Cellulophaga algicola DSM 14237: one gene and its partner. The protein of the gene in region 2 interacts with the protein of the main gene of each other region in a pairwise test. Links are inferred from orthologs where the notes say so. Each region holds a gene or a part of one and is shown on either strand. Other genes may lie near its edges.

The links. Proteins that work in one complex are often made in the same cells at the same time.
Region 1: the proteins of CELAL_RS08880 (region 2) and CELAL_RS02940 interact in binary tests that used the Escherichia coli proteins (3 or more experiments, as listed by UniProt). The link is inferred for Cellulophaga algicola DSM 14237 from one-to-one orthologs.

What each region holds. Positions count from the first base shown.
Region 1 is NC_014934.1:692,828-696,321, forward strand. Bases 117-3,075 are described here. They hold CELAL_RS02940 (citrate synthase), read right to left. Parts: upstream 2,259-3,075; coding sequence 975-2,258; downstream 117-974. Other genes in these bases: CELAL_RS02935 (dimethylarginine dimethylaminohydrolase family protein), read right to left, coding at 117-854; CELAL_RS02945 (glycogen synthase), read right to left, coding at 2,396-3,075. In the rest of the region: more of CELAL_RS02935, read right to left, coding at 1-116; more of CELAL_RS02945, read right to left, coding at 3,076-3,494.
Region 2 is NC_014934.1:2,053,436-2,056,970, reverse strand. Bases 417-3,416 are described here. They hold CELAL_RS08880 (diacylglycerol/lipid kinase family protein), read right to left. Parts: upstream 2,361-3,416; coding sequence 1,473-2,360; downstream 417-1,472. Other genes in these bases: CELAL_RS08875 (LTA synthase family protein), read right to left, coding at 2,357-3,416; CELAL_RS08885 (phosphatase PAP2 family protein), read right to left, coding at 775-1,344; CELAL_RS08890 (sugar phosphate isomerase/epimerase family protein), read right to left, coding at 417-629. Outside these bases: more of CELAL_RS08890, read right to left, coding at 1-416; more of CELAL_RS08875, read right to left, coding at 3,417-3,535. UniProt on the Escherichia coli protein: In vitro phosphorylates phosphatidylglycerol but not diacylglycerol; the in vivo substrate is unknown.

The DNA.
Region 1 (3,494 bases), 1.4 Mb from region 2 along the record:
TCAGCATAAGGAATTTCCTCTACCACAAAACCTTTTACCCTTAACCAAGTATTCAAACGCGTGAAACTTTTTTCTGAAACTACTACTTCTTGAGAAATTGAAAAAACATTACTAAACATCGTATACATTTCATCACTTGTTATTTCAAAAACGTTTTCTTTTCCAAAATAAGCTACCAACCACTGGTACTCTTCTTCAACTAGAAAACCATTTTTATGTAAGATGGCTTTATTATTTCCAATAGGCTGAAAACAACAATCTAAATGCAATGCATTTTCACGTGCATTGGTTGATTTTCTAAGCTCAAAGGATTTAATCTTTTTATTTGGAAAAAAACTTTTAATATACTCCACCGCAATTTTATTAGTTCTTGCGGTGATATGATGTGAATAGTTTTCTGCAGTATATGTTCCTATAAATATATACTCATTCCATGGCATTACATCACCACCTTCTATATGGGCCTCTTCTGGAAGAATAATTACCTTATCCGGAGCTATTTGCGAAATGACGTCACCAATTGCTAAATACTCTTCTTCTCTATCTGGAAGTATATTTGCTTTAAAAAAGAAATCATCAATAACAAAAGCTATATCTCTTGAAAATATCTGATTGCAATCCTTAAGTATTTTCGGCCTAAATATCTGTACATCATACTTATTTAATACTTTTTCAAAAGCATCCATTTCTAATACCATATCAGCTTCAACAGGATAGGTTCCTGCAAGAATATGTTCTAAGGATTTTGGATCGTAAGCTTCTTCTGGTTTTGGAGTAGGCCCACAACTTTTAGCAGTTCCTAAAATAACTGCTAAAAGTTTTGACGTCTCATCCTTAATGTTCAAATCAAGCATAAAATAATATAAAATGAATAATTAGTAATTATTGAGCGTAAAAATAAGAATCTAATAATAAAAAAACTGCCTTTTTGCAAAAAACAAAAAGGCAGTTTAAATTATAATTTGATAAAATATTTATCTTTTTTCTACAGGGATAAAAGATCTTAAGTTTTCACCAACATAAACTTGTCTAGGACGACCAATTGGCTCACCATTTAATCTCATTTCTCTCCATTGAGCGATCCAACCTGGAAGTCTTCCTAATGCAAACATTACTGTAAACATTTCTGTTGGGATGCCTAAAGCTCTGTAAATAATTCCTGAGTAAAAATCTACGTTTGGATATAATTTTCTATCAACAAAATATTGATCTTCTAATGCTTCTTTCTCTAATCCTTGCGCAATAGATAAAATTGGATCTTCAATACCTAAAGCACCTAAAACTTCATCAGCAGATTTCTTGATAATTTTTGCACGAGGATCAAAGTTTTTATATACTCTATGTCCAAAGCCCATTAATCTAAATGAATCTTCTTTATCCTTAGCTTTAGCCATGTACTTTTTAGTATCACCACCATCAGCTTCAATGGCTTCTAACATTTCCAAAACAGCTTGGTTAGCACCACCATGAAGGGGTCCCCATAATGCAGAAATACCAGCAGATAAAGAAGCAAATAAACCTGCATGAGAAGAACCAACTATACGTACCGTAGATGTAGAACAGTTTTGTTCGTGATCTGCATGTAAAATTAGAAGTTTATCTAATGCATCAATTATAGTTTTGTCTTTTTTATATTCTTGGTTCGGTTTCTTGAACATCATTTTATGAATATTCTCTACGTACCCTAAAGAATCATCGCCGTAATCTAAAGGCAAGCCTTTTTTCTTACGTAACGTCCAAGCAACTAATACCGGAAATTTTGCCATGATACGTACAATTGCCCAATACATTTCTTTTTCTGAACTTACATTTACAGAAGTTGGATTAAAAGCAATCAATGCACTTGTTAAAGAAGACAATACACCCATTGGATGAGCCGACTTAGGAAAACCATCTAAGATTTTTTTCATTTCCTCATCTACATGAGATTCAGATTTAATATCTGAATGAAATTTCTCTAGTTCTTCGCTATTAGGAAGTTCTCCAAAAATTAACAAATAAGCAACTTCTAAAAAGTCTGCTTTTTCAGCCAATTCTTCTATTGAATATCCTCGGTAACGCAATATTCCTTTTTCACCATCTAAGAATGTTATAGCACTTTCACAAGAGCCCGTATTTTTATACCCTGGATCAATAGTAATCATTCCAGTTGATGCTCTTAAACTTTTAATATCTATTGCTAATTCATTCTCTGTACCTTTAATTACTGGGAATTCAAATTTATTCCCTTGGTATTCTAATATAGCTTTGTCTGACATGTGTTTTTTTAACTTTTAGTACTCCGTAAATTTAAGAAAAAGACGTGCCATTAACAATTCAAAAAAAATCATTTATTGTATTATTAACAAATGAAGATTTCTTTTGATTATTTTCAATAAATAGCAACAAAAGTCTACTATATCGTTATAGCATAAAGAAATTTATAATACTCATCTACACTTTTCTCCCAAGTAAAGCGTTCTTTTTTTGCACTTAATTTAATTTTATTCCATTGCGGTTTGTCATTTAGAAAAATATCTAAAACCAAATCAAAAGAATCTACCATATTTTTTATCTTATCATCGGTAGTTTTGCCATCAAAAGTAAAGCCTGTTTTTAGATGTTTAACCGTATCTTTTAAACCTCCTGTGTAATGAACTAAACAAGGATGCCCATTTCGCATAGCTAACATTTGACTTATCCCGCAGGGTTCAAAAAGACTAGGCATAAAATATAAATCTGATTCCAAATAAATACTATCTATCAAATCTTCTGATTGCCCATTCGTGAAAATAAAATTTTTATGCTTATAACTTATCTCTCTAAACATCTCCTCGTATTCTGGCGCTCCTGTACCTAATAACATAAAGACACCATTAACTTTTTCTAGCTTATCTAATATGGCTACAAAAGCCTCAGGAGAATGCTTAATGTAATAAAACTTCTGCTCTGTTAACCTTGCTACGCTTGAAACGATAAAGGCGGGTTTTTTCTCTACATAATCCATTATTTTTTCACCAGTATGCGCTAGGAAATCATATTTGTATTGTTTTGATTCCTCTTGTAACCATCCAAATAATGCTCTAATGATATTGCGATACAATCTACCTTTTTCTACAGAGCGAATATTATTATAGTTGGAACCGTTTAGTATACCAAACAATCTTCCTTCCCGGTCTGCATTTTGCAAGTCTATCTCCAAGCTTTCTCCTCCTATAAAATCTGGCGGGTTACTCGGTAATAAAATATCTTCTTTATACGATGGAGAAACCGTATGAACAGCATCTGCAAGACGAACACCTACGGCCATTAAATTAATACAGTCGTGATAACGATAATCTCTTAAGTTATCATAATCAATAGAAATTTCTGGAAAGAAATTATGAATAGATGAATAATTACCTCCAAACGGACGAATACCTTGAATAGCTAAATTATGAATCGTATACACAAAACGTAATTGTTTTAATTTTTCGAATGCTGGATGGTACTTTCTTAAAAATAAAAGCAAACTT
Region 2 (3,535 bases):
ATTTGAAAGTTTACAAATTTAGGATCTGTATGTTCCAACAAATAATCAATAGGTACAATCCCATCCGCATCTTTCTTAAATTCAAAATCGTGGTTATGATATAATAACTTCAACCCGGCATTGTGCGCTTTTTCTCCCAATGCATTTATAATTTCGGTAAGGTTTTTAATACCACCAGACATACTCATAGTACTAGTAGCATCATCATAATGAAACAATCCCATTGGCGGAATTGGCACAACAAAATATTCAAATCCTGCCGCTTTTACATCAGCCATCATTTCAGCTGCATTTTCTAATGTCACTGAACTATGATGAGAACTTATAGGGGTAAGCTCCAAACTATCTAATAAAGTTTTAAAAGCTACAGGAGTCATGTTATAAAATTTACCCTCCTCGTATCCGGCAGCTTCAATATTCTTATACCCGGCATCTGATACTGCTTCTAATGTCGCTTTTGCATCCGTACCCATATCATCTCTGACGGTATATAAGGCTAAACCCCCAAAATTAGTTTCTTCAATAATTTCTGGGGCACTTTCAGGAGTTTCTGCTTTTTTTTCTTCCTTACAAGAAGCGCAAAACAAAGCTAAGGCTAAGAAAACCGTGTAGCATGTTATTTTTTTCATGATTTAAATTTTGAGTTTATTTTTGAGTCAATAAACTAAGATAATTTATTATCAAGAGAATACGGTTGAATGTTTCTAATAATCCTGATTTAAATCTACTACAACGATTGATTAAGAGTATATCTACTTTTAAAGAGAATGCTGTTTAAAAATTGTAGATTAATCCTAATTGATAAGACCCTGCTCCAGTTTTAAGACTAATATCAAAATGCTCTTGAGCATAGGGAGTTGTGAACAAATAGGCACTACTAACGCCAACTACCGCCCCAGCCAACACATCCCAACCATCATGTGCTTGCGCATTAATACGACTGTACCCTGTAAAACCTGCTAATGCATACGCCGGAATACCATATTTCCAACCATAACGCTTTTGAATAAATGCAGCGCTTTGAAAAGTGGTTGATGTATGACCAGAAGGAAAAGCTCTTTCTCCATTACCATAAGGTCTATCCTTATTTAAAGCATATTTAAGCCCAATAGTAACCCCCTGATTTAATAATGCTCCTTTAGTAAATTGCCAAGTACCTTCATAATCTTTAGCAATTAATGAACCCGTTAAAGCCATTACTGGTAAAGAAAATAATAAAATATCGCCAGAAGTTTCAATGGCTTTATCCTGTGCAATTAAAGGCTGGCAGCCTAATAGTAGTAAACCAAATACTAGTAAATTACTTGAAAGTTTTAGCTTTAGTATCAAAATAAAATTTTTCATATAAATTTGACATAAAAAACAGGTAAGCATTGATTTTTAAAACACACCTGATTTACTTTTTCATCAAAAGTAATTTTCAATTCTAAAGAGAATTTAAAGATTACAACATTTCATTATCTGATACTATTTTATGAAGGCACTAAAACTGAAAGAGCTTTTTCTATAACCGTAATCTTGATACTGTCCTTTTCTAGCTTATGAAATTCCCCATCTATCTGAGATTCTAAAAAAGATTGATCATTTCTTGACAATTCCAACGCTTTAACTTGATAGTTTTTAGCCTCATTAAGCCAATTAATCTTACCTATTAAAACAAGAATACCAAGCCAAAATATTTTTAATCTATTAATCTTAGAAATAATTAACACATCTAATAAACCATCTTGTAAAGATGCTTTAGGCGTAAGACTCAGGTGATAACCCATTTCATTAGAATTTGAGATTAGAATAATAAAAGGATTAATGATCCGGATTTCATTATTAAAACTTATCTCTATAGTTTCTTGATGCTCAATTTTCTTAATTGAAGTAAGGCAAGCATACACATAACCTAGAAAGGACCTCTTTTTTTTAGATTCATAATGTTTTATAACCTCAGCATCAAAACCAACACCTGTATTACTAAAAAAGAAACGATTATTAATCTTACCAACGTCCATTTTAATAGTCCGATTACTCCTAATAACAGCCAATGCCTTCCGCAAGTTTTTAGGGATTTTAAGGTTAGAAGCCAATCCGTTTCCTGAACCTATGGGAATTATTCCTAAAGGAATAGCTATACCTACCAAACAAGATGCTACCTCGTTTATAGTACCATCTCCGCCACAAGCTACAATAATAGCTGCTTTCTCCTCAATAGACTCTTTTGTTAATTGAATGGCATGCTTCTTATATTCTGAATACTTTACCGTTATTTGATGTACACTACCAATAAAATAGCTTTCTAAAAAGGCTTTACTCAAGGACGATGATCCATGACCTGCAATAGGATTTACTATGAAATGTATTTGTATCACTTTGCTAAATTTGAAAGTTTAAGTCCTCCATTATGATACAGATAATCTGCCACTTGATAATTAGAAATTGATGTTTGCAAAACTTGATCATCCATCGGTAATTCCTTTAAACTATTATCAGCGGAATTCCAGTCATAGAGATTTGCGGTATGACCATCCCCTAAAATAAGAACTTTGTTATCTTTTAAATACCCTAATTTTCTATAGTTACCTATAAGCGCTCGCTCGTCTTCAGGTTTCATTTTAAGAATATTTTGCCCAAAGAGATTCGTTTTATAATCCCAATTAAGGGTAGCAAATAGCGTAGGAAAAACATCAATCTGAGAACACAACTTATCAATTTTAGCATTTGGCATATTCGGCAGGTTATAGATTAATGCCGGAATATGATAATTTCTCACATCTAACTCCCAACGTCCGGCACTACTTGCACAATGATCACTCATAATTACAAATACAGTATGTTTAAACCAAGGTTTAGTTCTTGCTGTTTTTAAAAATTCTCCTATAGCATAATCAGTATATTTTACGGCACCATTTCGTCCTGTTCCAGATGGAATATCAATTTTTCCTTCTGGGTATGTAAATGGTTTATGATTAGAAGTGGTCATTACAAAATCGAAAAAAGGTTTTCCTGTTGTAAAGGCCTTATCTGCTTCTTTTAATACCTTATTATAAATATCTTCATCACAAACACCCCAAGCGTTTTCAAAAGTCACTTCATCATCTTCTATATTTGTTCTGGTCGTTCTGATACTTTTATCTAAGAGAAAACCTCTCCCTCTATCTACAATATTAAAACCATTACCTCCGAAGTAAGTATTCATATTATCAAAATACCCATCTCCTCCGTAGAAAAAGAAACGTTCATACCCTTGTGATTTAAATACTTCGCCGATAGTGAAAAGCTCGGTGTTATTTTTTCGTTTTACAATGCTTCGTCCTGGAGTAGGCGGAATAGATAAAGTAATTGCTTCCATACCACGAACTGTTCTGGTACCTGTAGCGAATAAATTACTAAAAAACAGACTCTGATTAGCCAAAGCATCTAAGGTGGGAGTAATATTTTCATCATTCCCTAATGTACTTAAAAACTTACCGCTTAAACTTTCAATACAAATGAAAATAACATTGGGTTTTATCTGGCTTTGTGTACTATCAGCGTTTTTTACTGT